Regions from separate parts of the Ureibacillus sp. FSL K6-2830 genome, predicted to be linked through region 2. Evidence: a T-box and tRNA genes for the amino acid it is inferred to sense, from the RefSeq annotation. Region 2 holds a T-box; the other holds one or more tRNA genes.
The links. The T-box of region 2 lies ahead of alaS (alanine--tRNA ligase). A T-box ahead of a tRNA ligase gene usually reads a tRNA of that ligase, here a tRNA-Ala.
Positions count from the first base shown of each region.

Region 1: it encodes a tRNA-Ala, which carries the amino acid that the T-box ahead of alaS (alanine--tRNA ligase) is inferred to sense. The anticodon was not compared.

Region 1 covers NZ_JBBOQR010000001.1:1,231,755-1,248,444, reverse strand. The annotation lists gene NSU17_RS06100 (Zn-dependent hydrolase) at 1-261, opposite strand, end outside; gene NSU17_RS06095 (sodium:solute symporter family protein) at 282-1,796, opposite strand; gene NSU17_RS06090 (DUF3311 domain-containing protein) at 1,793-1,993, opposite strand; gene NSU17_RS06085 (amidohydrolase) at 1,980-3,617, opposite strand; gene NSU17_RS06080 (PucR family transcriptional regulator) at 3,859-5,445, shown strand; gene NSU17_RS06075 (aspartate aminotransferase family protein) at 5,824-7,179, shown strand; gene NSU17_RS06070 (hypothetical protein) at 8,043-8,396, opposite strand; gene ggt (gamma-glutamyltransferase) at 8,654-10,288, shown strand; gene NSU17_RS06060 (chromate transporter) at 10,445-10,999, shown strand; gene NSU17_RS06055 (chromate transporter) at 10,996-11,523, shown strand; gene NSU17_RS06050 (GGDEF domain-containing protein) at 11,633-13,099, shown strand; gene NSU17_RS06045 (NUDIX hydrolase) at 13,207-13,773, shown strand; tRNA gene NSU17_RS06040 (tRNA-Ala) at 14,086-14,158, opposite strand; gene NSU17_RS06035 (succinate CoA transferase) at 14,431-15,948, shown strand; partial or broken gene NSU17_RS06030 (tetratricopeptide repeat protein) at 16,079-16,690, shown strand, end outside.
Region 2 covers NZ_JBBOQR010000001.1:2,974,950-2,991,639, reverse strand. The annotation lists gene mltG (endolytic transglycosylase MltG) at 1-147, opposite strand, end outside; gene NSU17_RS14820 (DUF1292 domain-containing protein) at 416-934, opposite strand; gene NSU17_RS14815 (DUF1292 domain-containing protein) at 1,072-1,383, opposite strand; gene ruvX (Holliday junction resolvase RuvX) at 1,498-1,920, opposite strand; gene NSU17_RS14805 (IreB family regulatory phosphoprotein) at 1,931-2,191, opposite strand; gene alaS (alanine--tRNA ligase) at 2,292-4,955, opposite strand; T-box leader at 5,008-5,254, opposite strand; gene NSU17_RS14795 (TerC family protein) at 5,410-6,102, shown strand; gene NSU17_RS14790 (aspartyl protease family protein) at 6,148-6,525, shown strand; gene NSU17_RS14785 (sporulation protein) at 6,637-7,407, opposite strand; gene NSU17_RS14780 (TetR/AcrR family transcriptional regulator) at 7,807-8,379, shown strand; gene NSU17_RS14775 (YhgE/Pip domain-containing protein) at 8,478-10,718, shown strand; gene NSU17_RS14770 (LytR/AlgR family response regulator transcription factor) at 10,931-11,662, opposite strand; gene NSU17_RS14765 (GHKL domain-containing protein) at 11,675-12,979, opposite strand; gene NSU17_RS14760 (accessory gene regulator ArgB-like protein) at 13,415-13,984, shown strand; gene NSU17_RS14755 (cyclic lactone autoinducer peptide) at 13,977-14,117, shown strand; gene NSU17_RS14750 (ABC transporter ATP-binding protein) at 14,486-16,225, opposite strand; gene NSU17_RS14745 (methyl-accepting chemotaxis protein) at 16,469-16,690, opposite strand, start outside.

The DNA of each region.
Region 1 (16,690 bases), 1.7 Mb from region 2:
GCCTTTTTCAACAGAATCTAGATGCGAACCCATAAGGATAGGAGGAAGATCCTTTTTACCTGGCAGTGTGGCATAAATATTGGCCATGTCATCAATTTTTATGGACATTCCTAACTCTTCACAGCATTTAATAAAATATTTTCGTGCTTCAATATCTTCTTTAGAGAGGGATAGGCGCGTTACACCATTATTTTTCGTTTTCCCAATCTCTGCAAAAGCTTCAATCGTTTCACGAAGTCGATTTGCATTACAAACTTTCATATTCCATTCCTCCAATCAAATTATTTTGTGATAGATGTTTCCTCTAGTTGTGCAGGGCTTTGTTGCAATACCGCTTCTTCCTCTTTTTCCTTCACCAAACTTTTCGTTAGCAAACTCACGCAAATGGCAACAATGAAGTTCAGGATTAGAGCAAGCATGCCTGTACTAATGTCGTTAATAAATGTTGGAACGTTAGGGAAGAAGGTTGCAATCTTAGCTCCTGTTAAACTCATGTAGAAAATCACTGCAACCGCAGCTAAGATCCCTGCAATAACCCCGTACTTATTCAACAATGGTTTCTTTGAGAAGCTAAACAACAGTCCAGGTGCTAATTGCGTAATAATCGCATACGATAAAATGTTTAACATCGCTAGAGCATCACTACCATTTACAGCGAAGTAAAGGGCGATGATGACGATAACAACGATAAGTATTTTGGATAGGAGCAATTGCTTTCGTTCGCTAGCATTTGGATTAATGACACGGTAAATTCCTGTTGTAAGACCAATGGAAGCGGAATTTAACATAACGGAAGCAGGAACTAACGCTGTTAATAATCCAGCTGCACCAACGACTCCAATTACCCAAGGGTCAAAAGTTTGAATGGATAAACGCAATAACGACAAATCTCCTTCAGAACCTTGCAATCCAGGTATTTGCACGATTGCCGCAAAGCCGATGAAAAAGGCGAACAATAATAATAATGTATAGAGTGGCAATGTAATCGCATTCTTCCGTAATGCTTTTTCACTGTTAGCCGTTAACGCGACAGAGAACGAGTTTGGAAGCAAATAAAAGCCGAGTGCGTTTAATAACACAGTTGAAATAAACCAAGAAATACTAAAACCGGAATCTGCAAGTGTTAATTTTTCTGGCTGTGTAGCTTGTACAGCTTCAAACAATGGTCGGATTCCACCGAAGTAATGATAAGGAATATATAGCCCTAAGAAGATAATCACGGCTAGAATCATTATATCTTTCACAACGGCTGTCCAAGCAGAACCGTGCATACCTGAAATAATGACGTACGTTGTTACAATAACCGCTCCAATTGTACTTGCGATAGCAGGGGAGATTGCGCCATAAGATGCCTCTGATACAATAATCCCTAAACCTTTTAATTGAATCATAATATAAGGAACGAGAGCGGCTGTTCCGAGAATCGCAACGATAATCCCTAAAGCTGTACTTTTATAAAAGGATGCAAAATAGCTTGGCTGAGAAATAATGTGATGATCTTTTGAATATCGCCAAACTTTTGGAATGAGCCAATAGGATAACACGTACGCCAAGCAAATATAAGCAGGGACATAAAAGGCTGCTGCACCATTAGAATATGCCCAACCACTACCTCCTAAGAACGTAAATGTTGTATAAACTTCCCCAGCAATTAACAAGAACACAAATAGCGTTCCGAAACCTTTATTACCGACAGCAAATTCATCTAAATTAATATCTTTCCCGCGAGATGAACGAATCCCTAAATACAAAGCGAATAGGGCAAAGGCAAAAATAATGATTAATGAAGTATTCATTCAGCTTCACCTTCCTTATTATCTGGATCAAATCGATAAATAATGGCCATGATGACTGATGAAAGAATCATCCAAAACACAATCCAAAATAATAAAAAAGGCAAGCCAAATACATAAGGTTCAATGCGATTCACCATTGGGAGACAGACAATCATCCCAATAAAAGGAATAATCAGCAACAATTTAATGTACTTCATAGAATCCTACCTCCTTTGAATCCTTTCTCTGATAAAGAATGTTTCCATCAATCATTGTTAAATCCACTTGTAAATCTTTAATGTGATGAGGATGAATATTCAAAATGCTATCATTTAGCACAACGAGATCAGCAAGTTTTCCTGGTTCGATGCTACCTTTTATGTGCTCTTCAAAGGAGGCATAAGCACCGTTGTAAGTATACATTCTGATTGCTTCTAAAACGTTGATGGATTGATTTTCTCCAATCGGCGTCCCTTCGCTCGTTTTACGATTCACTGCTGTATGAATTCCAATTAAAGGATTGTAGTCTGTAACAGGGGAGTCTGAACCAGCTGCTGCCAGAATGCCTTGATCAATGAAATCTCGAGCGGGGTACATGTAACGAACTCGCTCTCCGTAATTGTGGATATACGATTCACCAAACTCATAATGGAATGGCGGATTTGGAACAGGAATCAAGCCTAGTTCCTTTATTCGCTTTTGCAAATCTGGAGTCGAAATGCCAGCATGTTCAATACGATGGCGATGATCTTTTCGCGGGTGTTCTTTCAATGCTCGCTCAACAACATTCAAATACATTTCAATTGCCTTATCTCCTTGAGCATGTACGGTAATTTGATACCCCAGTTTATGAGCATGTCCTAAAATGTTATAAATCTCTTCTTCAGAGTAATAGAGAATGCCATGATTTGCTGGATTACTTGTATATCCTTCACGCGTTGCAATGGTTGGGCCAGTGCTGCTACCATCCAAAAATAATTTAACGGGTCCTAATTTGAACCATTCATTGCCTGTCCCAGTGAGCGTTCCAGAGGCTATGATTTTCTTTAGAAAGTCTTTTGAATCAACTAATGAACCTAATAATGCATATATTCGTAATTGCAACAAGCCTTGTTGACTCGCAATTTGGAGTGCTCGAAAACTATCCGCGTTAAACGCTCCAGCTTCACCAACACTTGTTATGCCAGCTGCTAAAAAATCCCGATTGGCAATTTCAATCGCTTTTAACAACTCTTCTTCCGTATAGCTGGCAACTTGATTCATTTCCATATTTGCTGCTTCAATAAGTCGACCAGTAAAATGGCCGTTTTGATCTTTTTCAATGATACCTCCTTGAGGATTAGGTGTGTGTTGATCAATATTTGCAAGTTTCAATGCTTTGCTATTGACAAAGGAAATGTGGCCACATGTTCTAGTAATGATAATAGGGTGTTCTGTTGAGATGGCATCTAATTCTTCCAGTGTAGGGTAGCGCTGTTCTGTTACTTTTCTTTCATTAAATCCCCATGCTCGAATCCATCTTCCGGGGGGAGTGCTTTTCGCCTTTTCTGATAAGGCATGAAGAATGGCTTCTAAGGAGTCCATTCCAGATTCTTTGCAATTGATGGCTAGTTGATTTACTCCATATAAAACAAGATGTAAATGGGCATCATTAAACCCTGGAAGAAGAGATCTTCCATTTAAACGAATCCGTTTTGTATTTGGACCTATCAAGTGTTGGAGAGAATTGTATTCACCTGTTGCAAGAATTTTTCTTCCTTTTACACAAACACAATCAACGACTGAATCAAACCGATCTACTGTGATCACTTCTCCATCATAAAATACATAATCTGCAAACATACATTCACCCCTTATACAAAAAATACCTATACACCTAGAAAGGGATTAGTGTATAGGTATAATAAATTTAACATTTATAAAATTCAGAAAAATATAGACACTTTGTTAAATACTTTCAAGTATCATTATACATATCGTAACTACAAAAATTTATATTATTTCTCTATTATGCTGAAAATTTGTTAGTTTTGTTCTATTAAACAACGTTTTAACAATATAAATAAATAAGGAGGGATAGCCATTGAATCATTATTCCATGCAAGTTCAAGATATTTTGCACAACAAACATTTTCAAAAAGCGGAAGTGATTGCAGGAAGATTGGGTTTACACAATGTCATTAAGTGGGTACATATTTTAGAAATTGTCAATGTTGAAAACTTTGTAAAAGGCAATGAGCTTGTATTAACGACTGGACTGGGCATCCAAAATGATGTAGATAAATTTTTATATTTTGTAAAAGGGCTAATTGAATCCAATTGCGCGGCTCTTTGTATTGAATATGGGCAATATATTCAACAAGTGCCTTATGAAGTGGTTCAACTTGCAGATGAGCATGCCTTTCCCATCATTGTTTTTAAAGAAGAAGTGGCCTTTATAGAAATTACGCAAGAACTGCATTCCCTCATTATTAATAGGCAATATGCGATGGTTTCAAAGCTAGAGAGCTATTCCGAAAAGTTGAATAAAGAAACATTGTACGCACAGCAACCGGAAGAAATCTTGAAAATTACTTATAAATATTTAGAAAAACCACTTGTCTTGAAAATTGATGGACAAGAACCCATTTTATATCCAAACACTTCGAAAAAACATAAAGCTTGTTTGTTGCAGAAGTTAGAAGAAGAATCATATGTTCAAAAACTACTCGTGCAACCTATCCATCTATTTGAACATAAATATGCAGAAGTGATGTTAGTAGAAAAGAAAACTTCTATAACTGAATTCGAAACACTCATTTTGGACAGAACAGCGACTGCCCTTGGCCAACTTTTTATTCGAAAATTATATGTGGAAGAGAAAAAGGGAATGGAGGACGCTCACTGGATAGAGGGATGGATTGAAGGGAAGCATTCAAAGGATGAAATTCATCACTACCTATTTTCGCAATGGCCAAGCCTTTCTTTACAAGGCGGAGCGGTATTTATCACCCAATTTAATGAATCTTTCTCACAGCAGAAACTTGATATTACTTACTACAAATTATTAGGGCGGTCTATTTTCGAACAGTACGGATTTTTAACATTAATTATAGAAAAGAAAAAGTATATTATTTTTATCTTGTTAAATAAAAGAGAAGGTTCAATGAAAGAGCGAATGAAAGAAGCCCTGAGCAAACTGGGAAATTCTGAAGTGTTAGCGAAAATTCATCCATCTTCTTTCCAATTTGCTGTAGGAAAAATCATCAATGATCTGCAATGCATGCATGATAGCTTTCAGACGGCGTTGGATACGTTATATATTAAAAGAAAAGTAGGGACACCTGCTCAATTTTATGATGATTTGCATTTATTCCGATTGATTTATAATTTGCAAAAACATGTAGATTTAGAGCAAATGGTAGAAGATTATTTGCAACCGTTAATTGAGTTTGATGAAAAGAACAATGGCCAATTGCTTGAAACGTTAGAAGTGTATTTGCAAACGAATGGTTCGAAACAGGAAACCGCAAGAAGGTTATATATAGTACGGCAAACGTTGTATCACCGCATTCGAAAGATAGAAAGTTTACTAGGGGAAGATTTTATGAATGGTGAAAAAAGGCTTGCATTAGAATTTATGCTACTTGCAAGAAAGTTTTTAGTGCCGATGAAGAAAGGGAGCGCATGAAAAGTCATTTTGATGGGTCTCTTTTATGGCTCGCTCTGCTTTCGTCGCAGATATATTGCGACGAGTGTGACCATTGGTGGGAGAGATTAAAAAAGATATTTATTGATAAGATTTGAGCCTGACCAAAAAGTTTTACATTTTTTGGTCGGCTTTTTACATTTTTTGAAAAGCCTTTTACGACAAGAGCGGAGGGGAGTTATTTTTACGTTTTGTACAATATTTTGAATTTTATTTAACGTTTTGTTCAATGAAAAACACCTACTTCCCATTCATAATATACATACAACAAGTGCCTTTCTAGCTAGCATTCTATTGATTTTTGAAAAGGGTTTCTTTTGTAAGCGGAATGATGAAAGTAATGAATAGGAGCGTGATGAAATGTTAAGTACAAATGCTGGGAAAGAGTTGTTGGCAAAAGATGAAAAATATGTGTGGCACTCCATGAAACCATACAACCCTAATGCAACCTTTGTAATTGAAAAATCAACGGGCGCAAGAGTTGTTGATGTGGACGGAAAAGAGTATATCGATGCGATGGCAGGGCTTTGGTGTGTGAATGTTGGATATGGTCGGGAAGAGTTAGCGAAAGCAGCATATGATCAAATGATAAAAAATGCGTACACGCCACTATCCTTTTCCCATGCACCAGCTATTGAGTTAGCAGAAAAAATTAATGAGCTGTTAGGCGATGACTATGTCATTTTCTTCTCCAATAGTGGTTCTGAGGCAAATGAAACAGCCTTTAAAATCGCAAGACAATATCACCATCAAAAAGGCGAGTCATCCCGCTGGAAAATCGTCTCCCGCTACCGTGCCTATCATGGGAACTCTATGGGCTCACTGGCAGCAACTGGTCAAGCAGAACGAAAATACCGTTACGAGCCATTAGCACCAGGATTCATTCATGTAACACCGCCTGATTCTTATCGCAACAATGAAGATCATTATACAGACCCACTTGAAATTCCAAGTGTAAAAGAAGTCGACAAAGTCATGACTTGGGAGTTCAGCGAAACAATTGCGGCAATGATTTTAGAGCCAATTATTACAGGGGGCGGCATCCTCATTCCTCCAGAAAACTATTTAAAAGGAATCGAAGCGGTATGTAAAAAGCACGGAGCATTAATGATTGTTGATGAAGTGATTTGCGGATTCGGCCGCACTGGAAAACCATTTGGCTTTATGAACTACGGCGTTAAACCAGATATCATTACGATGGCAAAAGGTATTACGAGTGCTTATCTACCTTTATCAGCAACTGCGGTGAAACGGGAAATTTATGAAGCCTTTAAAGATAGTGGAGAATATGATTTCTTCCGCCATGTGAATACGTTCGGCGGAAATCCAGCAGCATGTGCAGTAGCGATTAAAAATATTGATATTATGCTAGAAGAAAATCTATTCGAACGTTCAGCGGTAAAAGGTGCTGAAATGTTGAAAGCATTCCAAGATGAGTTGAAAAATGCACCGTATGTTGGCAATGTGCGAGGAAAAGGATTGCTGATTGGAATTGAACTTGTGAAAGATCAAGCTACAAAAGAGCCGCTTGATGTAAAACTAGTGAATGAAGTCATTGCGAAAAGTAAAGAGAACGGCGTCATTATTAATAAGAACGGCGTAACAGTGGCAGGCTATAATAACATATTAACAATCGCACCACCATTAAATATTTCAGATGAAGATATTGAAACAGTTGTGAAAGTCGTTTCTAAAGCAATTAAAGAGTTGAAATAAAGTTACGTACACACATACCTTTAAAATAATGTTGTAATAAAGTGAACGACATTGTACGAATGCAAAGTGGATACTTGATGGTTCTATCAAATGAATCCCTAAAAATTGAAGGTTGCATATGTTGCGTTTTGGCGATTATTGCATAAAGTGCATGATGTAAGAAACTCAATTGAATCTCTTTCGAATGTGAAAGTTGAAGCACATCCCTATGAAGAAACCGGCGAAACTACTTTCGTCCTTCCCCCTTGTTTTAAATAGAACGTGTTAATTCGAATAAATTTTTATGAATTTGTGATAATTACTTTGAAAGTTGAAGCGAATCTATTAAAATATTTAATTGCGTGTGGTTATGAATGAAGGAATAGATTGCATGGACCAGTCGAATTTTAGGTTCGACTGGTCTATCTTTTTGTAGATATAAATGTAGAAAACGGAAGATCATTAATCGTTAGAAAAGATGAAATGTTGCATTATTTCCCGAGAAATGTCTTATTTTGGGAGGGGAATTTCCTTGAATGTCGAAGATTTGGTACATGAAACAGAAGGTGTTGAATTCTATCTGAAAGACAACTAAATAGGATCTTCTATTGGAATAAAAAATTTTTTGGAGGGAAGGAACTTTTTCGTAGCGACATATCGTTATCCCCGTTAAGGAGGCTATTCCTTTATTATCTGACGAGGGGAAGTAGTTGTTGGACGAAAGTTTATTATTCGAAAATCTCGACTTCATTTCGCCTTCGTGAAGAAAAAGCCGCTTACTGTTGCGATTGTAAATAAGACATTAAATGACCCTTTAATAATGAGAAAAACGAGGAGAAGTCCCCTCGTTGTTGATAAGTTGAAATTAAACCCGTATCTATTCATCAATTTAACTCTAGTGCAATGGTTTCTGTTTTGCCATCCCATTCTATTATAGCTTCAATTTCCGATTCCTTACTCACATTAGAACATCCAAAAGGTAAACTGAATACTCCTTCAGGTTCTAGTGAAACATCTCCTTCTAAATTATCAATGGAGAACTTTATACTTTCGGGAACTGGCTCATTGCCTATATATTTAATAGCTCCACTTGATTTTCCGCAAACTTCACTTTTATTCACTTCATAACGTATACTCCAATAATCGCTTTCCCCAGTATATAAAAGAATTTCTTGTATACATGCTGGCAAGGGAAGAATACAAATAAGCAAAATCATTAACATACGGACTTTTTTCAAAATTTAACACCTCCCGCTTAGTAACTAAATAACTTTACTAGAATTGCAATTCGACATTATTAATATATTACTCATGAATTTCAAAAAATCCTTGCAGTTTGTCGATAAATTAACTAAAGGTTTAAACAGTTTTGGCAAATCTCCTTCCTTTTGAAGAAATCAAAAATAAAAAACTGTAAACTCTTTACATTTTCAATTTACAGAATAAAATGAAGATTATGTAGGTTGATTGATGGATTATACAGGGGGGAAGGAGAATGGTTCAATATAGAGCAACGACAATGGCAATGAAAGGGATGGTGACGTCGCCACACTACTTAGCATCACAGGCAGGCCTTTCTGTGTTAAAAGAGGGAGGGAATGCAATTGAAGCTGCTATTGCAATGGCTTCAACCATTGCCGTTGTTTATCCTCACATGAATGGCATTGGTGGAGATAACTTTTGGCTCATTTATAACGCAAACAACGGGGTAATCAAAGCGATTAATGGAAGTGGTCGTTCGGGCAAAAGGGCAAGCATTGAATTTTATCGCTCCAAAGGATACGAAACAATTCCTGCGCGCGGTCCACTTGCGGCTATTACGGTACCCGGTGCAGTTCGGGGATGGAATGTAGCATATCAATACGGACAAGATGAAATGGGAAGTACCATGCCATGGCATAAGCTCCTTGAACAAGCGATTGCCTATGCAAAGGAAGGCTTTCCTGTGACTCCAAGCCAACACACATGGACGAAAGTAAATTTGGATGAAAAAGATCAAAGGTTTCGTGCATTAAATCGTTTTGAAGAGTTTTCTCGCATCTTTCTAAAGGATGGCAAGCCTTACAAAGTGGGAGATATCTTCATTCAAGAAGATTTGGCACACACATTAGAACTCATTGCACAAAACGGCGCGGACTATTTTTATGATAGTGAATTGACGGAACGTATGGTGGAAGACTTGCAGAAACACGGAGGCATTTTGACAAAAGAGGATTTCCAAAAACATACGAGCGATTTAGTGGAGCCCATTTCAGTGCCTTATCGTAACTTTGTGGCTTATAATCTTCCGCCAAATACACAAGGATTGGCGTCTTTATCCATATTGAATATTTTAAATCAATTGAATTTAGCAGAGATTGAAGAAGGCTCTGCACAGTATTATCACCTATTAGCAGAAGCCATCAAACATGCCTTCCGAGACCGTGACAAGTATTTAACTGATCCAACATACAACCATATTCCGCTGAACGAATTGCTCAGTAAAGAGCGGGGAGTTGGCTTTGCTGAAAAGATAAAAGAAAGTTGCCATGCGACGGCATTGCCTGCCATGGATCCAAAGGGGGATACGGTTTGGTTTGCGGTGGTGGATGAAAAAGGAAATACTGTTTCCTGCATTCAAAGCATTTATCATGAATTTGGTTCCGCCTTTATTCCAAAAGGAACAGGGGTATTATTGCAAAATCGAGGCAGCTTCTTCTCTTTAGATGACAAACACGTAAATTCCTTACAACCGAGAAAACGCTCCTTCCATACGCTCAATTCTGCCATGCTGATGAAGGATAATCGCCCAGTCTTAATTTACGGAACTATGGGGGGAGAAGGTCAGCCACAAACGCAAACGCTCCTTGCAACACGCATTATCGATTACGGTATGAATGTACAGGAAGCTATCGAAGCTCCGCGATTTTTATACGGCAGGACTTGGGGAGCAACCACTAATACATTAAAAGTGGAAAGTCGTATTCCGAAAAATGTGCAAAAGGAGTTGAAACGATTTGGGCATGAGGTGGAAGTGGTAGAAGAATTTTCGGATTTAATGGGACACGCAGGAGCGATATATATCGATGAAAAGGGAGTGAAGTATGGAGGAGCAGATCCTCGTGGTGATGGTATAGCCATTGGGTATTAAAAAATTTTCTAATTCCTCTCGTTCGTAATATAACAATTAATTTGCAAAATATGAAATTTTTGTAAAATATATAGAGAGAAAGATATAAAGTATATAAAAAATATAAATACTATTCTATAAGAATTTTACCTACATTACGATAAAGGGGGATAAAGTATGGCAAGGCAGAGAGATATATTTATTGCCTTTTTCCGTTCTGGCATGTTGGGATTTGGTGGAGGGCCATCAACTATCCCTCTTGTTCAAAAAGAAGTAGTGGCTACCTTTCAAATGATGACCGATGAAGAATTTGCGGATGTGTTAGCAATAGGCAATACTTTACCTGGCCCCATTATTACAAAAATGGCTGGATATATTGGTTATCGAGTAGGTGGATGGCTAGGTTTAATCAATGCTTTAATCGCTGCTATTCTCCCATCGGTTATATTAATGATTCTTTTCCTTGCCACACTCAAACAATTTAAAGATTTTGATTTTGTAAAAGGAATGTCGAATGGAGTTATTCCAATTGTAGCCGTAATGCTTGGAGTACTCACTTGGGATTTTCTTAAAAAATCTCATAAGTCTCTTGGGTGGAAAGTCGGAGGCATTATTTTGTGCGTTTCAATCGTTGGAATGCTGATTCTGAAGCTACATCCTGGCATCATCATCGCAGGATTGCTTCTGATTGCACTACTTCTCCCAATCAAAAAAGAGGAGAGAAAAGAATGATTTATATACAATTATTTCTGGCCTTCTTCTACCCAGGGATTTTAGGATATGGAGGGGGGCCTGCTTCCATTCCGTTAATTGAATATGAAGTTGTTGATAAGTATGGATGGATGAATACATCAGAGTTCAGCGAAGTATTGGCGTTGGGAAATTCATTGCCTGGACCGATTGCGATTAAAATGGCAGGATACATTGGCTATGAGGTCGGGGGCGTTTTGGGGGCGATTGTAGCATTGTTTGCAACAGTAGGGCCTTCATTAGTTGCCATGTTGATTTTACTTAACATTTTATATCGCTATCGGCAATCCCCGAAAGTCAAAAGATTGTCTAGTTTCGTTTTACCGGCAGTTGTTGTATTGCTTGCAGAATTGACCTTTGATTTTTTGATAACGTCTTATGATACAATTGGAATAATTTATACGATTATACTCATCGTAGGCGCATACATAGCTCTTGAAAAATTAAAAGTTCATCCTGCTTTTGTTGTGATGATGGGCCTAATAATTGGTGGGATATTTCTTTAATAAAAGTGGTTATGATAGGCAAAATGAGGCATTCTTTGGGGTGTCACTATTTTGCCTTCTATCTTTGTGTCATGAAAATACTTTTCAACTATGAAATATAGGTGGTTAGATGAAATATAATTTAAGGGTCAAATTAATTGTAAGTATCGTAATATTAGCGATTATGAGTTGCACTTTTCTAGCAATCGTTTCTTTTATTCAGTTGAAGAAACAAACGGAGGCGGAAAATGAAATTGTTTTTAAACGGATAGAAGACGCAATCAAAGATTCTTTAAAATCCTATGAAAAGGCGATTCTACTGCTAGATGATAACAGCGCTGAAAAAATGAAAGAATATACGGAGATGTTAATAGAGAAGTATAATGAAAATCCAAACTTTGATGAATGGGATTTCCAAGGCTTGAATCAAGAATTAGGGATGCATATATACATAATCAACAAAGAAAATGTGATTACTCATAGTAGTTTTGAACAAGATATTGGTCTAGATTTTACGAAATGTTGTAAAAAACTAACCACCCTATTAAATGAAAGAAGAGCGACTGGAGAGTTTTATCATGATGCGTTAGATATAGAGCAACAAACAGGGGAAATAAAGAAGTATAGTTACATGGCTACACCAGATAAAAAGTATGTGATTGAATTGAGCTACTCTTTAAATGAAAATAATATTTTCAAGGCGTTTAACTTTTTTAATCACATCCAAGAATTAAAAGAATTATATCCATTTATTTATGACATTCATATTTTGAACATTGGAGGATTAACGCTTGGCAAATCTACTAATGAAAGGCGCTTAACGAAAAAAGAAAAGGAAGCCTTTGACAGAACGTTTTCATCGAAACAACCGACAGAAATAAATTATTATTGGAATGGTACACCTGCTACTTTCCGTTACATGTTTTATGAATCAGAATTTAATCGTGACTTTGCTCAAAATAAAGTAATTGAAATCATCTATGATGAAAAACTTTGGAATGCCAATCTGCATCAAATAAAAAAAATGTTTGTCATTCAATTAATCATTATTTTTAGCTTCGTACTAGTGCTATCTTTTGTGATTGCAAGACCAATGTATTTAGCTTACCATGACCGCTTAACGGGACTTGCAAACCGCTCTGCATTTGATGAATTTATAACGGCAATCAAAACGAAAAAAGGGAAGAAAACAGCCTTTTTCATGATTGATTTAGATCATTTTAAGGAAGTTAATGATGTGTTAGGACATCAATCAGGAGATGTGCTGTTAAAAAAAGTGGCTCAAATTATTCGCAGCCTCATCCCGAAAAATGGGGAGGCTTATCGTTATGGTGGAGATGAATTTATTGTTGTTCTGAATTCAACAACGACCGAAGAAGCGAAAGAATTGGCACAGAAAATCATTACGGAAATTAATCACCTTGTTAAACGAAATACAGACATTAATAATCTTGGGGTTTCTGCAAGTATCGGCATTTCTTTTTATCCTGACGATGGGGACAATAAGTATTTGCTTTATAAAAAAGCGGATGTGGCTTTATATATAGCAAAAGAAAAGGGAAAAGGCCAATATTCTATTTTCAAAACAAAGTATTAAAATCTGGATAAATCATGACGTCTTGATATGAAAAAGACGCCTATTTTGTTAACATGTTGCACTAGTCAAACCATTAATGAAATTAAAGAAGAATCGAGGTAGCAATCATGGTTTTACGACAACAAATTGAAAACTATACGCCATATAACGCACAAGAAGCAAAGGATCAAGAACTTATCTTACGTTATATGGATACTTTTGATAACTTATTGACACGTGATAATGAATTTGCCCATTTTACTGCATCTGCTTGGCTTGTGAATAAAGACCGTACAAAAGTGTTAATGGTCTACCATAATATTTATCAATCATGGTCATGGGTAGGGGGGCATGCCGATGGAAATGCCAACTTATTAGGAGTAGCTATGAAAGAGGCGAAGGAAGAAACGGGTTTAAAACAAGTAACCCCTGTATTGAAAGATATATTTTCAATCGAAATTTTAGGTGTCGCAGCCCATGAAAAAAAAGGTAGACATGTGGCGACTCATTTGCATCTGAATGCTACTTTCTTACTGGAAGCAAATGAACACGAATTATTGCATATTAAACCAGATGAAAACAGCGATATCAAGTGGTTTTTATTAGATGAAGCAGTGGAAGCAAGTACGGAAAGGGAGCTACAAGTAGTGTATAAAAAATTAAATGAAAAGTTGCGTTTATTACAAGGAAAATGAACCATTTAGGGGTGATTCTTCCATATCTTAATGGTTAATAATATGAATATTTATGCATAAGAAGAATTTTTCTATTTTAAACTAGCATGGAAGCCGGCAATACCTGCTTTTTTGCATGTTTGAGGGAATATGGAATGAGAATATGGTCATAAAGAACAATTGAAGATGGAGATATAAAATTATATCATCTATAACTATAAAAAGGAATATGTTAATTTTCGATAAGCAGAAAAAATTGCATCGAACAGTTAAAAAATTGTTTTTTAATATAAAATAAAAAGAACCGCGGAATGATTAGCGGTTCTTTTAAAATGGAGCATACCGGGCTCGAACCGGTGACCTCTACGCTGCCAGCGTAGCGCACTCCCAACTGTGCTAATGCCCCGATTAATCAATATTATACCTATTTTTATAAAGTTATCAATCCTTTGAGAAAAGTTTGAAAAAGCAATTATTTCTATATAATGATAGTTTTTTTCTATTATAATCATAGAAATATTTTATTAGACGAATATATGGTTCATATTTACAATAAAATTTAAAGGTAAGTGAAAAAATATACACTTTTTTTAGGCTTCGTATTCGAAAAATTGTGTTTTATTTAAAAATTCTTCATATATTTAATACTAAATTATAATTAATACGAGGTGACATGTAATGGAAAAGGATTTAAGCCAAGTTATTCGACACAAAGCTTTCTTAGACAAAATAGTATCTGCTGAGGAAGCGGCTTCTTGGATTGAAGATGGAATGAACCTTGGTATGAGTGGTTTCACACTTTTCGGTGAGCCAAAAGAGTTCCCAAGAGCGCTTTCAGAACGTGGCAAAAAAGAAAACTTTAAAGTCAATGTTTATACTGGCGCTTCACTTGGACCAGCTGCTGACCAAGCTATGGCTGAAGCAGGAATCATTAATTTACGTGTTCCATATCAAGGAAACGCGGTAATGCGTAAAAAAATCAATAGTGGCGAAATGTACTATATCGATCAACATTTGTCTCATACGGCTGAAGAAGTAAGAAAAGGTACTTTAGGAAAAATTGATTATGCGATTATTGAAGCGGCAGCAATCACTGAAGATGGCTTAATTATCCCAACTGGTTCTGTAGGTAACTCTCCAATTTTTGTTGAGAAAGCTGAAAACGTTATCATCGAAGTAAACTTAACTGCACCTAGAGCATATGAAGGTCTTCACGATATTTATGTACAAAAAGAACAAGGTGAACGTCGAGAAATCCCAATTTACAACGTTTCTGACCGCATTGGTGAAATTGGAATCAAAGTTGATCCTGCAAAAGTAAAAGGTGTTATTTTATCTGAACAACCTGATATTCCTTCTCCTTTATTTGAGCCAAATGAAGAAACACAAGCAATTGCAGACCACTTAATCGACTTCTTAAATAAAGAAGTAGAAGAGGGAAGATTACCAATTTCTTTAGCTCCGCTACAATCTGGAGTAGGTTCTGTTGCTAACGCAGTTCTTAAAAATATGAAAGATGCTCAATTCAGAGATGTAGAAGTTCACTCTGAAGTATTACAAGATGGAATCTTTGACTTAATTGATGCAGGGGTTGTTAAATTCGCATCTGGTACTGCGTTCTCGCTTTCTAAGAAACGCGTTGATTCATTAGCGGAAGACTTGGAAAAATACAAAGGCAAAATCATATTCAGACCTCAAGAAATTTCAAATAACCCAGAAGTTATTCGCCGATTAGGAGTTATTTCATTTAACACAGCTTTAGAAGTTGACATTTACGGTAACGTAAACTCAACACACGTAAGCGGTACTAATATCATGAACGGTATTGGTGGATCTGGTGACTTTGCACGTAATGCTCGTATTACTATCTTCGTAACGCCTTCATTAGCAAAAGGTGGAGCAATTTCAGCAATCGTACCATTCGTATCGCATGTTGACCATACAGAGCACGATGTAGACGTAATTATTACTGAACAAGGATATGCAGATCTTCGCGGACTTCCACCAGTGAAAAGAGCAGAAAAAATTATCGAAATCGCACATCCAATGTACAGACCACAATTACGTGCATACTTTGAAGAAGCAAAAGAAAAAGTGGGTGGACAAACACCACACATCCTTGAAAAAGCCTTCTCCTTCCATACAAATTTAAAAGAAAAAGGTACTATGCTTTTTGAAGAAGCAGAAGTAAAATAATATAATATAGTATAGAAATGGGTTACGTTTTTCCACACGTAACCCTTTTAAATATGGAGAATACAGTTATTGTTATGAATTCACAATCATGATTATTTCATCAAATCTAATTTATGGGGTGTATTGTTAGTTGGATACGAATCAGAGAGCAATTGAACTGTATGAACAAAACGAATATGAGAAGGCAATGGAACTGTTTTTGAAAGCAGTGGATGAATCGAAAAACGTACAATCCTTGAACAATCTGGCCTGGATGTACCTTTATGAGAAAGAGGATGTCAACCGGGCCCTTGAATTGATTAAAGAAGCGGTTGGGATGAATCCTGCTTCCTATTTTCCTTATAATATTTTGGAAGAAATTTGAATTAAACAGGAACGTTGGAAGGAAGCGGAAGAGGCATTACAGAAGTCCATTTCGATTCAGCCATCAAACGAAGCCTTCATCAATTTGGCGGGAGTCTATTATCATCTTGGGGAACTGGAGCTTGCAGCAAAGTATTACTTGCTGGCAGAGAAAGATTCGGACATTTCCATGTATAGCTATATAAAATGCTTGATTGATTTGGGAAGAACAAAGGAAGCAAAAGAAAAATTGGATTTCATTAACAAGGGATCCTATCATTTGATTGGCGAAATCGAAATTGCCGATTTATACGTTGAGCTGGACTGCTACAACGAAGCAATCGAATGGTTTGAAAAAGGGTATAATGCATACTCCGGCAGCTCCTATTGGATTAGCCGA
Region 2 (16,690 bases):
AAATAACGTGCCAGACAACCCCACAATTACAATTAACGTCAAAATAATTAGCGTTACTGTTGTTACAATTCGACGAACTACTTTTCCTTCTTGTTTACGCAATTTTACTTTATCCATTATTTCATTTTTCTTTTGTTCTTGCTCCACTGGTTTCCCCCCTTGCGACTCTTAACATATGATATAAAATTATAAAAGAATTCACAATATTGAAATGCGCTTTCGGTTTCGCTTTGTATATGTATTTGTACGTTATTTCATAAGAAAAAGTTCTATCAATCTATAACTTTTTAATACATATGAATTTTCAAACAACAATTTATAACCATGATCATTCAATAAATGCTTTTATCATGTTTCCCTGCGGCATGAAAAATCAAACCGCAGGAAGTCTTCAGCCAAAACGAATGATTTGATTTTATTGATTCAAAAACTCAACTGTTTCTTCAATTTTTTTCCATTCCTCATCTGACTCGACTGGGAAAATTTCTTGTATTTCACCATCTTCAGAGTCGACGTAGCTTGCAACATAAAGGTTTTCAATTGGTTCCGTTTCATCGGTTGTATACACGACATATTTTTTTCCGAATTCATCTAATGTAAATCGATAAATAACTTTGCATTCTATTTCATTTCCTTCTTCATCCGTTGCAATAAATGCGTCTCTTTCTTCTTCAGAAAATGTATCAACTAGTGTATTGTATACTTCTTCAACCATGTCCCACTCTTCTTCTGTTTCCAATTCCTGAAAATTCGTCATTTCTAAATTTTCATCAAGTTCATATCGTACTGCTGAAATTTCTTCGCTTTCATTACCATCTTCATCGATTATCGTATAAATGCAATAAGAATAGTCGTCTGTATCAAAGGTAAATAATACTTTGCATTTCATCTCTACACCATCTTCTGTTGTTAAATAAAAATATTGTTGATCCATGTTTTCCTCCTAATATTTATAACCTTTTCAACTTTAGTGTGGAACGTTCCATGAAAAATAATCAAATCGATATTATTCACAAGTAGATCGATCTTAAGCATGAAAAAAGTAGGCAAAATTTTGCCTACTTTATATGATTATTCTTCATCGTCTTCTAGTTCAAATTCTTCTTCCAAAGAATTTAATACTTCTTCAATCATATCCCATTCTTCTTCCGTTTCAATCGGCTGAAGTTCTCCATCTTCTCCATTTTCAGCAGGAGTAAATGAAGAAGCGAAAATTTCGATTTGACCATCTTCATCTTCTTCCGCACCGACGATTGTATATAATACATAGGACTTTCCGAATTTCTCAGAATCAAAAGTGTGTATTACTTCGCATAATTGCTCATTTCCGTCTTCATCAATTACAGTAATATGTCTTTCTTCATAATCATGTTCATGTACCATGTTGGTCACCTCTTTTTAAGAATATAAATAAAATATATAATTATCCCTCGACATAACTGTCTTTAGGAAAGTATAAAACATGATGAAATCACTTTATTCACCCAACATGGGATCTTATTTAAATGATTTACTATCCAAATATCCTTGTAAAATCATGACCGCTGCCATTTTATCGATTACTTTTTTTCTCTTTTTTCGACTGACATCGGCTTCAATGAGCATTCGTTCAGCAGCCATTGTTGTTAAACGTTCATCCCAAAGTGTTACTGGCAAATTAAACGCATTTTCTAAAAGCTTCTTATAATTCTCGGAAGCTTCTCCTCGTGGACCGACAGTGTTGTTCATATTTTTAGGATATCCAACAACAAATTCGGTAACCCCATACTCTTTTACAAGCTCTTTAATTCGCTTAATCCCAAATTCGCCAGTTTCTTCGTCTATATGAATCGTCTCAATTCCTTGAGCTGTTAAACCCAATGGATCGCTGATTGCAATGCCAACTGTCTTCGTACCGACATCTAATCCCATTACTCTCATTGATTATTCCTCATTTGTTATTTCTAATATAGAATTTCACAAGCTCTTCTAAAATTTCATCACGTTCAAGTTTACGAATTAAATTTCGTGCATCTTGATGGCGAGGAATATATGCCGGATCACCAGATAACAAGTACCCTACGATTTGATTTGTCGGGTTATACCCTTTCTCCTCAAGTGCAGAGTACACTTTTAGCATTACTTGCTTGACTTCATCTTCCATTGATTCTTCTGGAAAGCTAAATTTCATTGTTTGATCAAACGAACTCAAGACCAGCACCTCGCTTTCGGAAATAAGGAGTTGGAAATTCTAGCTCCATTTTCTATATTATAACTGATTCAATTAGTCAGTGAAATAGATTTCTTTTTAATTATGATATAGATTTAACGTAATCATACACAGATTGAAGGGCTTCATCAAGTTTTGAAACTTCTTTCGCACCAGCCATTGCCATGTCAGGACGACCGCCACCTTTTCCTCCGCATTTCTCAGCTACTGTTTTGACGATGTTACCTGCATGATATTCATTACCAGCAATATCTTTTGTTACACCTGCACAAAGCATGACTTTATCTCCTTCAACAGCTCCAAGAACAATAACTGCTTTTTCAAGCTTCACTTTTAAATCATCCATCATTTGACGAAGTTGATGATTATCTTTTGCCTCTACTCGTGTAGATAAAACAGTTATATCGCCGATTTTTTGTGCTGAATCAAGAACGTTTGCCGCTTCAAGGTTTGCCAATTTTTGTGATAATGATTCATTTTCTCGTTGTAATTCTTTATATTCACTTTGCAAGCCTTGAATTCTCATTACTAAGTCTTTTGGATTTGCTTTAAATTGTGCAGCTGCTTCTTGCAAGATTTTTTCTTCTTCTTTTACGGCAAGATATGCCCCCTTACCAGTAACAGCTTCAATACGTCTTACCCCGGCACCAATTCCACCTTCTGAAACGATTTTGAACAATCCAATTTCAGATGTGCGGTTTACGTGTAAACCACCGCAAAGCTCAATTGAATAATCGCTTACTTGTACAACGCGAACGATATCTCCATATTTTTCGCCGAAGAGGGCCATAGCACCAAGAGCTTTTGCTTCGTCAATCGGCATTTCTTCAATAACTACTTCGATGTCGTCCCAAATTTTTTCATTGATGATTTGTTCAATTTTTTCTAACTCTTCTTTTGTTGCTTGTCCGAAGTGTGTAAAGTCAAAGCGTAAACGATCTGGACCTACATATGAACCAGCTTGATTTACATGTTCACCTAATACGTCTTTCAAAGCACGGTGCAATAAGTGCGTTGCCGTATGGTTTTTCACAATCAGTTTTCTTTCTTCTGCATTCACTTGCGCCTTTACATGATCGTTAAGATGCATTTCACCTGATTCAACAATTACTGTATGAAGATGCTGCCCGTTCGGTGCAAGTTGAACATCTTTTACAACAGCTTTGAATGTATCGCTCTCAAGAGTACCTTTATCAGCGATTTGACCACCCATTTCAGCATAGAATGGTGTTTCCGCTAAAATGACTAATACCTCTTCTCCTTCAGAAGCTACATTTACTTCCTGACCGTTTCCTACCATAGCAACAATGGTTGTGTCACATTCTGCCACTTCATATCCAACGAATACGGAAGGTTGTTTTAAGTTCGTTAATACTTCATTTTGCACTTGCATAGAATCAACATCAACACGTGCACTTCTTGCTCGTTCACGCTGTTTTTCCATCTCCGCTTCAAAACCTTCGTAATCGATTGTCATTCCTTGTTCTTCAGCATATTCCTCTGTTAATTCAATTGGGAATCCATACGTATCATATAAGCGGAACGCGTCTTCACCTGGTATTTCATTACGCCCTAATTTCTTTTCACGTTCAATTACTTCATTTAAAATTTCAAGGCCACCATCTAATGTTTCTAGGAAACGAATCTCTTCATTTTTCACAACTCGTTGAATAAATTCACTTTTCTCACTTACTTCTGGATAGAAGTCTTTCATAATTTCTCCAACTGTTGGAACGAGTTCAAACATAAATGGTTTTTCAATACCGATTTGTTTTGCATATCTTACAGCACGACGTAATAAACGGCGAATTACGTAACCGCGTCCTTCATTTGATGGAAGCGCTCCATCACCGATAGCAAATGCCACTGTTCGAATATGGTCAGCAATTACTTTAAACGGTGTGTTGATATCTTCTTTATTGTTGAAAATTTCTTTCAAATCAATTTCACCAGGTCGTTTGTAACGACGGTTTGCAAACTCTTCAATTTTTTCAATGATTGGCATAAATAAATCTGTATCAAAGTTTGTTGGTACATTTTGCACAACGGAAGCCATCCGCTCAAGACCCATACCTGTGTCGATGTTTTGTTTTGGTAGCGGCGTATATGTGCCATCTGGATTGTGGTTAAATTGAGAGAACACTAAGTTCCAAACTTCTAAGTAACGTTCATTTTCGCCACCTGGGAATAATTCTGGATCGTTTGGATCATTTCCATATTCTGGGCCGCGATCATAGAAAATTTCTGAGTTTGGACCGGATGGACCTTCCCCAATATCCCAGAAGTTTCCTTCAATGCGAACGATACGTTCTTCTGGTAAGCCAATTTCATTTTTCCAAATGTTATAAGCTTCTTCATCTTCTGGATGGATTGTTACTGAAAGGAGTTCTGGGTCAAATCCCATCCATTTTGGATCTGTTAAAAACTCCCAAGCATAATGAATTGCTTCTCGCTTAAAGTAGTCACCAATAGAGAAGTTACCTAACATTTCGAAAAATGTATGGTGGCGAGCCGTTTTCCCTACGTTTTCTATATCATTTGTACGAATGGATTTCTGAGCATTTGTAATACGTGGATTTTCAGGAATTTCACGGCCATCAAAATATCTTTTTAAAGTCGCTACCCCAGAGTTAATCCAAAGTAAAGATGGGTCATTCACTGGAATTAATGAAGCTGATGGTTCAACTGCATGGCCTTTTTCAACAAAAAAATCTAAAAATTTGCGACGAATGTCTGCTGCTTTCATTCAATATTACCTCCTACTAATATTTTTGAAATTAAAAAAAGCCTTCATCCCAATAAGGGACGAAGACATTAAATTTCGCGGTACCACCCTCGTTACAGTTTCATTTCATCACCTAAATACACGTTTAACCGTTTCATTTTGAAACTGTCACTCTAGCCACTGTAACGTAAGTGAACGGCAGGTTTTAACTGCACTCTGGAGTAGCTTTCCGCAATTGTCTCTAGTGAAGATTCTTTCAGCCTACGGAATCTCTCTCTTTCCACTGGACAAAAACGTACTCTCTCCATCATTGTGTTGAAAATATAGGTGTTCATAAATAAGTATGACGAATGGAAATTCTCTCTAAATTATATGAAAACGGTCATATCATGTCAATCAACTTCTTTGTTATTTACTTCTTAACATGGATGGTAGGACATATACTTTCCAAAAAAGTATAGATGGGAGAGCAGATATGGAAACGATTTCGATGGAATTTTACACTGCACTGATGTCCATTATTTTAATCGATCTTGTTCTTGCTGGTGATAATGCATTATTGATTGGAATGGTCGCAAAAAATCTGCCTTCGAAACAGCAAAAAAAGGTTATTATCATTGGAACGCTAGCTGCCATTTTTATGCGCATTCTCTTTACACTGCTTGCAGTGAAATTGTTAGAAATTGATGGATTACTATTTATTGGCGGCGTATTGTTAATATATATAGCGATAAAACTGCTAGTGACTGAAGAAAATACCGATATACGCGTATCAAAGAAATCCTTTTGGGGGGCTGTTTGGACAATCATGTTAGCAGATTTTTTAATGGGTATTGATAATATCATTGCAGTTGCAGGAGCAGCTTATGGAAATATGCTATTAGTCATCTTTGGTCTCCTTATCTCTATTCCCATAATTGTTTGGGGAAGTACAATTGTCATTCGCATTATCGATAGATTTCCGATTTTCATTTATATAGGTGCTAGCGTTCTTGCATGGACTTCTTCGAAAATGATTGTCCAAGATGCATATGTGCAACCGTATTTAACGAATCCTCTACCAATCATAATTTTCCAATTATTACTTATTTTCATTGTCATTGCCATTGGATTTTTCTTGCGTATTCGAAGTAAAAACAGTTTATTAAACAAATTGAATAATCATTAGCTTCTTGAAATAGAATGGGAGTACATGATTTCTGGGAGGGGTCAAATGCATCTAATTTATGAAGATGGTTTATTGCTATCAACAATTGAAATTTGCTATAAAGGGAAAAGTAAATTGTTAAGCCGAGTTGCAATCGATTCAGGTGCCTCCCATTCCTTTATCAATATTGATTCAGTACAAGAGATAGGTATCTATTTTGAAAACGGAGATTCGCTAGTTCGTCATTATGGAATCGGTGGCGTAGAATATAGTTTTATGAAAAAATTGGATTATGTAAAAATTGGCGAAAAGACGTTTCCTAATGTTCATATTGATTTTGGCACATTGCAAGGATTTAATATTCAAGGTTTGATTGGACTTGATATATTAAAATCCGGTGAATTTGTTTTAGATTTGAAACACTTAAAATTACTAACTCACTGAAAATGTAGGAAAAAATAGCCTGTTATACGAGCGAACTAGGATCCTAACTTCACTAGTCCGCTCATTCTGTTGGCAATCTCTGTTTTATATAAAAGATAATAGATTTTTACATTATGAATATCTCGAAATAATTTGTTGAAGCTTAGATTCAATATGGTACATATCCGCTTCTGTAAATGTAACGCGCACGTGGCTTTCATCCACATCCAACATTTCAGCAAACAATCCACCAAGTCCCCTTGCTCTTCTGTCCACTTCCAATAATAATTCCACGTAGCCTTCCTCTTGGGAAAGAAAAGCAATCTCTAGTTCATCTAATCGACCTCGAAACGGCCCTGTTACTGGAACAAATTCAAATTCTTGAATAAAAGGATAGTTTTTTCGGTATCGGAATGATACTTGTTCATTTTCCGCTTTTCGTAAACGAAAACCTAAATGTTGTACAGCATTTAACACATGAGAAGCCAATCTTGATGGACGAACTTCTATAAAGTCTTTATCTGTTGAATCCACACCGCTTTGAATGTCTAATTCCGTTTTCACCCATACTCGAGAATTTCCTATCGTTACAGGTGTGTCTACTGGCAGCACGAAAGAAAACGGGATGATTTTTGTTTCATTTGCTTGAATCATAAAAGGATTACTAATTTTGAATTTATGGAATGCAAATGGAACCGAAACTTTTCGATCATCGACTTCTTTTATATAAGTCGTATATAAAGTGAAATAAATCGTATTGATTTGTTGAGCAACATTTCCTCCATATACTTCTACTTCACCGCGCACCGTTTCACCAGCACTGTAGGAAGACTTCTCCAACTGAGTATCCACTTTTGCTGAACCAATACCAAAAGATGCTAGCATTTTGTTAAAAAATGACATAGTCCACTCTCCTTTATTTTACAGAAATCTCTCCTATATTACGAGTCTATTTTCAATAAAGTTTCAGTGAGGAGAATCATTTAGAAGAATTTTTTTATTTTTATAAGTTGTCCTCCAAAATCTAGTCATGATTTGTATAAATATTATTTACTTTTCCTCCACCTGCAGCTTTAACATCGTATGTTCCATGATAAATATGGTTTAAATATTCTCTAACTTAGATTTACAACATATAATCAATTCCACTTCTTACGATTCAGCGAATTTAATGATAATAAGAAAACTACATAACATGTAAATTTACTTGCAAAGTGAAATAATATGTGGTAAATTACTCTACGTGAAATAGATGACTAATTTTCTCATTTGGTCATATTTTATTAAAGCGAGGTGAATGTATTGAGTGTTGATAGAAAACAATTAATACTCGAAGCTGCAAAAAAATCCTTTTCTTTATTTGGATACAAAGCAACCACGATGGATCAAATCGCAAAACTTGCCAATGTGGGAAAAGGTACAATTTATACATTCTTTAAAAATAAGGAAGAACTATTTGATGAAATTATTACATCTCTTATTAAAGATATGAAAACTGAAGCAGAAAAAGCCATTAATCCTAATAGTAGCTTCGATGAAAACATTCATCGTGTATTATTAAGACTTCTAGAATTTCGACAGTCTCATCAGCTCACAATCAAACTTTTTCAAGAAGAAAGAGAACTGGGAACACAAGCTGTAGCAGAAGTAATACAGCGTGTTGAACAAGCAATCATTCACTACATGAAAGGAATTATACAAGAAGCAATTGACCGTGGTGAAATTAAAGAGTGCAATCCTGAAATCACAGCATTTGTTATGTTAAAAATGTATGTTGCTTTAATATTTGATTGGGAAAAGCAACATCCAGCTATTGATAAAGAAGAAATATCTAATTTATTTAAATTATATTTCATTGATGGATTGGCTAAGTAACTTTAAGGTTAAGGGTCTCAATATATTAGAGTACCCTATTATATTACGCAAAATTGACCAAATGAACAAAATAGTCATTACTTCCAGGAGGTAACAAAATGAAAAAATCGTCATTTATGGCGGAACTAAAATTTCTTCTTTCTAACCGAAAAATTCTCATATCGGTTATAGCAGTTGCGCTTGTTCCTGTACTGTATACAGGAATGTTTATTTGGGCATTCTGGGACCCATATGCGCACTTAGAAGACTTGCCAGTTGCCATTGTCAATGAAGATTCCGGTGCTGAATTTGAAGGAAAAACGTTGGAAATTGGGAAAGAACTTGCTGAAAAACTCAATGACAGTGAACAGTTTAATTTCAAAGTAGTTTCAAAGGAAGAAGGTTATAAAGGTTTAGAGAATCGAGATTTTTATTTGCTAGTGGAAATACCAGAAAATTTTTCTAAAAATGCAACAACGATTCTAGATGATGAACCGAAAAAATTGGAACTAAAATATGTTCCGAATGAAAGTACAAACTTCCTTTCAGCTCAAATTGGAGAAACTGCCATGAGAGAAATCAAAGCGGAAATCTCCAAAAATATCATTTCAACTTATTCCGAAACAATGTTTGATTCCATTTCAAAGTTAGCAGATGGAATTAGCCAAGCAAGCGATGGAGCAAGCCAATTAAAAGATGGTGTAGCTGATTTAAATGATGGTTCAAAAACATTGAGTGACAATCTTGCAACATTGGCTTCAAAAATGATTGAATTCAAAGAAGGCGTAAACCGTGCAAGTGATGGTTCAAGCTCGATTGCTGCTGGCTCTAGTCAATTGAAAGACGGTCTTCGTCAAGTGAACGAAAATCTTCCATCCCTTGTCGAAGGAACATCTCAAGTAGAAAATGGCCTTAAACAAATGAAAGATCAACTTCCAGCTCAAGTTGCTACAGGAATTTCTGAAAATCTTAAAAATAGTGTTGAGAATATTCGTAATGGAATCGATCAATTAGAAACTCAATTATCTGCAGAACTTTCAACACAACTGACAGCTGGAATTGTCAATCAACTATCAAGCCAACTTGCAGTACAATCCATATCAACCCAAACTCAACACTTAGAACAAATTCAGTCTGCTCTCGTTGCCAACAACATTATGAGTGAAGAACAAGCTGTTGCCTTTATCGCGCAGCTAGCAAGCAACGTTCCTACGAAGGAACAAATTGAAGAGCAATATAAAACCCAATTACAAGCCCAATTAGAACCTCAAATTTCTACGGGTATCAGCAAAGGACTTAAAGAAGGGTTAACACAATTTGAAACTTCACTAACAAATCAATTACTTGCTTCAGCTGATGGTATTGAAGATCAATTAAAATCTCAAACTGCCCCTGCCTTTGATCAATTAATTGCAGGTCTTGACCAAATTAATGCTGGACAACAAACATTGCAAAATGGTGTAAATAAGCTTTATACTGGTTCAGTTGATTTAACAAATGGCGCTGGGGAATTAAGCTCAGGCATGAAACAGTTAACTTCTGGTGCAGGTCAACTTCAAGACGGTGCAAATCAACTAGCAAATGGTTCAAATCAATTAAAATCCGGCACAGATAAATTGTTAGATGGTACAACGGAATTAGCTGACAAACTTGCTGATGGAGCTGAAGAAGCTGGTTCAGTTAAGGCAAATGAAGATACGTATGACATGATGGGTGAACCGGTTGTTATTCAAAAAGAGGCAGTAAATGAAGTGCCAAATTACGGAACAGGCTTCTCACCATATTTTATGTCACTAGGCTTATTCGTAGGAGCACTAATGTTATCCATTGTATTTGAATTAAAACGACCAGTCATCCGACCGAAAAATGCTTTCACTTGGTTTGGTAGTAAATTTGGTGTGATTGCCATTGTCGGTATCATTCAAGCACTATTAGTAGATTGCATTTTATTATTGGCATTAAAACTAGAAGTTGTAAATCTTCCGTTGTTCATCCTAACTTCCATAATTGTAAGCATTGTGTTTATGACACTTATTCAAATGCTTGTCACATTATTAGGAGACACTGGACGATTTATAGCGATTATTATATTAATTTTACAATTAACAACAAGTGCAGGTACATTCCCAATGGAGTTATTACCAAACACACTTCAACCAATCAATGCACTATTGCCAATGACTTATTCAATCCAATCCTTTAAAGCGGCCATCTCAAGTGGGGATATTTCATTCTTATGGCAGAACAACTTGATTCTATTAAGCTATATGTTTGCCTTTATCCTCATTACGATTGGATATTTTGCACTTTCAACAAAAAAATCAAAAGATGTTGAAATGACTGTAATAATGGATGAGTAAATAGTATGAAGGAAAATCTATTAAATTATTTAATGGATTCACATTGAACATTTCATTTAAAAAGGATAGATGAACAGGTTTCCTGCTTCATCTATCCTTTTCATATAATCATAATTGATTAAAATTCGTTAAACAATTTTGAATTACTGTCTACTTGACAGTTAGCAGTTCAAAGTTTTCGACTTTTTAGAAACCCACATTTTACGCATCCATTACACTAAGTGTTTCACAATATTTTTAGCATGTCTGTATGAAACCAGGCATTCATGCCCATTTTCCATTATTAATATTTTATTTTTTACATCATATTCGTGCAAATAATCAATATTTATTAGATAGCTGTTATGTGATCTACAAAATCTTGGATCCAATTTCTCTAAATCTTTTAATTTTCCATAAAACTCATAGATGCCATTTTTTGAATGCACTCTTATTTTATGAGGTATTGAAGAGGTTTCAAAATAATAAATATCTTCATAACGAATATTTTTTATATTCTCTCCTACTTTTATTTGAAGTACTTTTGTAGAACTATTATGGCCAAGTGTCAAATAATGTTGATATGCAGTTGTCAATGCTTCGATGATATTGTTAGCAAGTAATTGTTGATTCGACGTTTTAATAATGAAATCAAGAGCTGCTACTTTGTATTTAAAGGTTAATTTTAGTTTATTGGCAAAGGTCGTTACAAAAATAATAGTTGCTAATGGATCTTGTTTTCGTATAATTCTAGCTAATTCTAAACCGTTGATACTGCTATTCAATTCAATATCTAATATGTAACATTCAGCTGAATGATTTTCGATATAAGATATGACTTCTTCTGGTGTTGAAGCACATAATGCAATTTCAATACTTGGCAAATGAAAACTTGAATATCTTCTTATGACATTCTGCAGAAATTGTCTTTGTTCTAAATCATCTTCGCAAATTATGACCTTCAAGAAACATCACCTTTATCTTATTTCAATTTCTTGGATAAAGATATTTTCCTCAATGCTCGTATTCATTAGTACATTTGGGTAGTTATTTAAAATATCCTTAACATTGTTTAGGCCGTAGCCACGGTTTCCTTTTTTTGTTGAATAATGATTTTTATAAAGTTGATGAATATCTAATGTATTGGTGAAATTATTTTCAATAATCATTAATACTGAATTATCATTTGTTTTCATAATAGCAAGATTGATAAAGGGATTCTCACATTCAATACTTGCTTCTATAGCGTTGTCAATTAAAATCCCTATCATTCTTGATAAATCAATAATATCCATATAAATAGAATCGATTTTTTCTGGAATTTCGATTTGTATATCAATTTTCTTCTCTACAGCTGTTAATAGTTTTGTTAGTAATAATCCTTTTAGTTCCATCAGTTCTAAATTCCCTAAATCATGAATTAAGGCATTTTTTAATAGTGTATTTTTTTCAGTATTTATGATTTTTTCTTTAAAATATTTTTTTAAACCATCTAAATCTTTATTATCTATGTATCTCTCCATTGTAATTAAAATATTTTTATAATCATGACGAAATTTTTGCATTTCAATATTAATTTCATTTAATGAACTCATATATTGAGAAAACAATGCTTTTTGTATCTTCTCATGCTTTAATTTATTCGTTTCGTTGATACTATAAATAAGTAAGATGAACAAAAATGACATAACAATTAAGTAACATATTTGAATGATTAGATTAATTCTTGTTAGCTGCAATTCTTCGTATGATGTTGGAATAAAAATGTTCAAATATAAGACGATGACAGTTACACAACATAAAATACTGATGAGAAACTTGGTAATAAAATTAATGGGCAAATAATCTCGTTTATATAAATTTATGAGTAAATTAATGATTATAAATAATATTGCATAACAAAGTGCAAAGATTAGAGAGTGGAAAAAGACATTATTGTTTTTATTTAAAACCAGTTGGGCAATGTGGTCTGAAATCATTCCGATGAAAATAATTAAACATAAATCAATACATATTTTAAATAAATTAGAGTGAAAAATCAGAGCTAACACGATACTACCAAATAGTATAATGATGGCAATCCATGATTCCAGAAAATAAAATGAAACTAATGATATAACAGCTATTGATAGACTAATGGAAACAGAAAATAGATTTAATTTTATTTTTTGCAAATAAAAAATCGATAGGCAGATTACAGTAAATTCAATAATACTAACAATAAGTAAATCTGAAATTGCAACTCTCCCCTTTAAGCCTTGAATATATGATAGGGTTATCAAAAAATAATTCGTTTGATTGATTTGAGCATTATTTTAATCAAGGATAAGTTGGAAAATCACTATTTTTCATGATTGAGAAAAATAGTGATTTTTATATGTTAGTAATTTTGGGATGGCATATCCAAAACATTTATTTATCGTAACTTACATTCACTAATTAAGATAAATGAAATAGGATTATGGAAATATTTATACGAAAAAATAGCACACATTTCACATTATACACCATAATCCTATAATAAAAAATTTAGATGAAAGAAAATAATGAAGATGCTTGTAAATATATTAAGTTCAATAAATATTTTACTGTAAAACTCGCAATATACTTGTTAAGTTTAATAGTTTTTGTTACATCTAGGAGTAAAATTTAAACACTTATGACATAAAAATCCATTTAATCAAAATTTACATTAAGATAATGATGTGGTGGTGTTTATGAATTTTCTATCGAATATTGAAAATCGAATAGTCAATATGCTTACTCTAGAACATTACAATAATTTAGAGAGAGAAAAAATAAAATTTGGCGTGAGATTAATATTGAATGATATTTGGAAAATTATCATTATCTATCTGATTGCCATATTATTAGATTGTTTTTTTATCACTTTTTTCACTCACATTGTATTTTTTATTTTGAGACAAGTTTGCTTGGGGTTTCATTTTCAAAATAATTTTGTTTGTTTACTGATGAGTATACTTGCATTTCCAATTGGTGTAATCATCATAAAAGATATTCATCTAAGTATAGAATGGTTGATTTTATTCACTGGTGCAATGTCTTTATTTTTATTTATTTTTTCACCAATTGGTACGAGTAAACGTCCTGTTTTTAATTATAAACATAGACAGTATTTAAAAAAGAAAATAGCTTTTAGATTGTTTGTTTTATGGCTTTGTTTCATATTTATACCTTCCAGCAGAATTTTCATTTTTTACGGAATAACATTACAACTTATTTCTGTATTAACACAAAAATTTGTAGGAGGTAAAGAGAATGTTTAGAAAATTACTTGTCAGCAAAATTTCAGGTTTGGTTATTTTATTAGCTAATACAGCAACTACTATGGGATGTACATTAGTTTTTCATGAACCAGAACTTCCTGAAAGCTTAAAGAAAGAAAATCCTTTTAATTAATGGTATTATTTTAAGAAAAGAATTAGTGTTTTCTAAGTTGATAGAAAATTCTGTTTGGAAGTGTAGCATAAAAAGGGGATCGTTTTAAATTTTTAGACGATTCCCTTTTTTCTTATTCTTTCATTAAATTGAAGATATGGAATAATACATATTTGATAATTTGACTAAAAAATAGATAATTGCTAATCAAGAAAAGAGTCTGAGACAAAAGGTTTGCAGCCAATAGAAAAACCGAACGATTATTGAACTCTATTTCTGAGCTTCAATATCATTCGGTTTAATTAAATATCGAAAGGCTAATGATAATTCGATTTTAAGAAGACCAATTTTAATTCTGTACCAGCTTCTCCATTAACTCCAATAATCTTTTAGATAGAGATCAATTCCTCCTCATTTTTTTGAAACTGGATATGATGCAATTTTGCAAATACGCCATTTAAAGCAATTAGTTCCTCATAAGTGCCTTGTTCTTCAATTCCATTTTTCGTTACAACAATTATACGATCGGCGTTGCGAATCGTTGCAAGTCGATGCGCAATGACTAATGTTGTACGATTTTTGGACAACTCGTTCAAAGATTTTTGAATCATCATTTCTGTTTCAGTATCCAGTGCAGAAGTGGCTTCATCTAATATTAAAATTGGCGGATTTTTTAGGAACATACGTGCAATGGCTATACGCTGTTTTTGACCTCCTGATAATTTTAAGCCGCGCTCCCCAATCTGCGTTTCATAACCATCTGGAAGAGATTCGATAAATTCTTTCAAATGAGCCTTCTCAGCAGCCGCTTGTATTTCCTCAAAGCTTGCACCTAGTCTTCCGTATTCTATATTTTCACGAATTGTACCAGTAAATAAGAATACATCTTGCTGTACAATGCCAATCTGTTCACGCAACGATTTTTGTGTGATATCTCGTACGTCGATTCCATCAATAGTAATCGCCCCTGCGTTTACATCATAGAAGCGGGGAATTAATGAACAGATTGTTGTCTTCCCTGCTCCAGATGGACCGACAAATGCGATTGTTTGGCCAGCTTGGATATTAAATGAAATATTCCGTAATACCGGCTTTGATTCATCGTACTGGAACGATACATTGTTGAAAGAGATATTTCCTTGTAAATGAGGAACTGCTACAGCATTGGGACGATCCTGAATTTCCGGATCTTGCATCAGTAATTCCCGGAAACGTTTAAATCCTGCCATTCCTTTTGGATACAGTTCAAGTAATGCACTAATTTTATCAATAGGTTTAATTAATACATTTGTATATAATACGAAACTTACTAATTCACCATATGTCAATTTGCCATTATAACTCAACCAAGCACCTACCACTAAAATGACTAAAGTCAATAGTCGTGTCATAAAATAGATGCTCGAGTGTGTCCCTGCCATCACTTTATAAGCAAATAGTTTGGCAGCGCGGAAATATCCGTTTTGTTGTTTAAAGCGCTTCATTTCAAATTCTTCGTTTGTAAATGATTTAACAACCCGGATTCCTGAAACACTATCTTCTACTCTTCCATTAACATCCGCAATTTTACTATACATTTCTTTCCAAGCATTGTTCATTTTATTGTTGCAGTAAGTCACTAACCAAATTAAAAACGGTGTGAAAACAAGGGCAATAAACGTCAATGTCGGATTTACTTGGAACATAATAATGAACGCACCAATAAATGTCATCATTGCAATAAAGAAATCTTCTGGACCATGGTGCGCAAATTCACCAATATCAAAAAGATCATTTGTAATGCGGCTCATAATATGGCCCGTTTTTGTATTATCAAAAAATTTAAAGCTTTGTTTTTGGATGTGATTAAATAAATCGCGACGCATGTCGGTTTCAATATTAATTCCTAGTTTATGACCCAAGTAGTTGACAACGAAGTTCATGATGGTGCTTAAAATGTAAACAAGTAATAATAAAATGCTGACTTGTACAATTTTTCCCCAATCGCCTTCAGGTAATAAGACATCAATAAACCATTGCACCGCAATTGGGAAAAACAAATCTAAAATAGCCACAAAGACAGCACATGAAAAGTCGATGATAAATAATCGTTTATGCGGTTTGTAGTACGAAAAAAAGTGCTTTAACATTTTCTTTTCCTTTCTTTTGATAGTCATATCTTGAATTATACAAAAATTTTTTGCAAATGGATAACATTTGTAATTAGACTAATACTTTTTAAAAAGAAAAATAGGCAGAAGATTAAACTCTCCTGCCTAATTTACATCGTCATCCAAAATATTTAGTCACTCAAAACAGTTTGTACTGATGGATGAATCGAAAAGAACCCTTTTCTCATTACGCCATCAAGATGTAATATTGAAGTTGCTTCATCAATGATATTTCATATTAGATGTGACAGATTTCAATTCTTCTGCCATTGATGCAAGGGACTGGGCCGAAGCGGAAATTTCCTGCATCGCAGCCAACTGTTCTTCCACTGTTGCGACAACTTCTTCAGATGCCGCATTATAACCTTGAGCCACTTCCACAAGACCATCCAATTCTTCATTGACATGTTGAAGAGCTTTGGACATTTCTTTCACTGCTTCAGA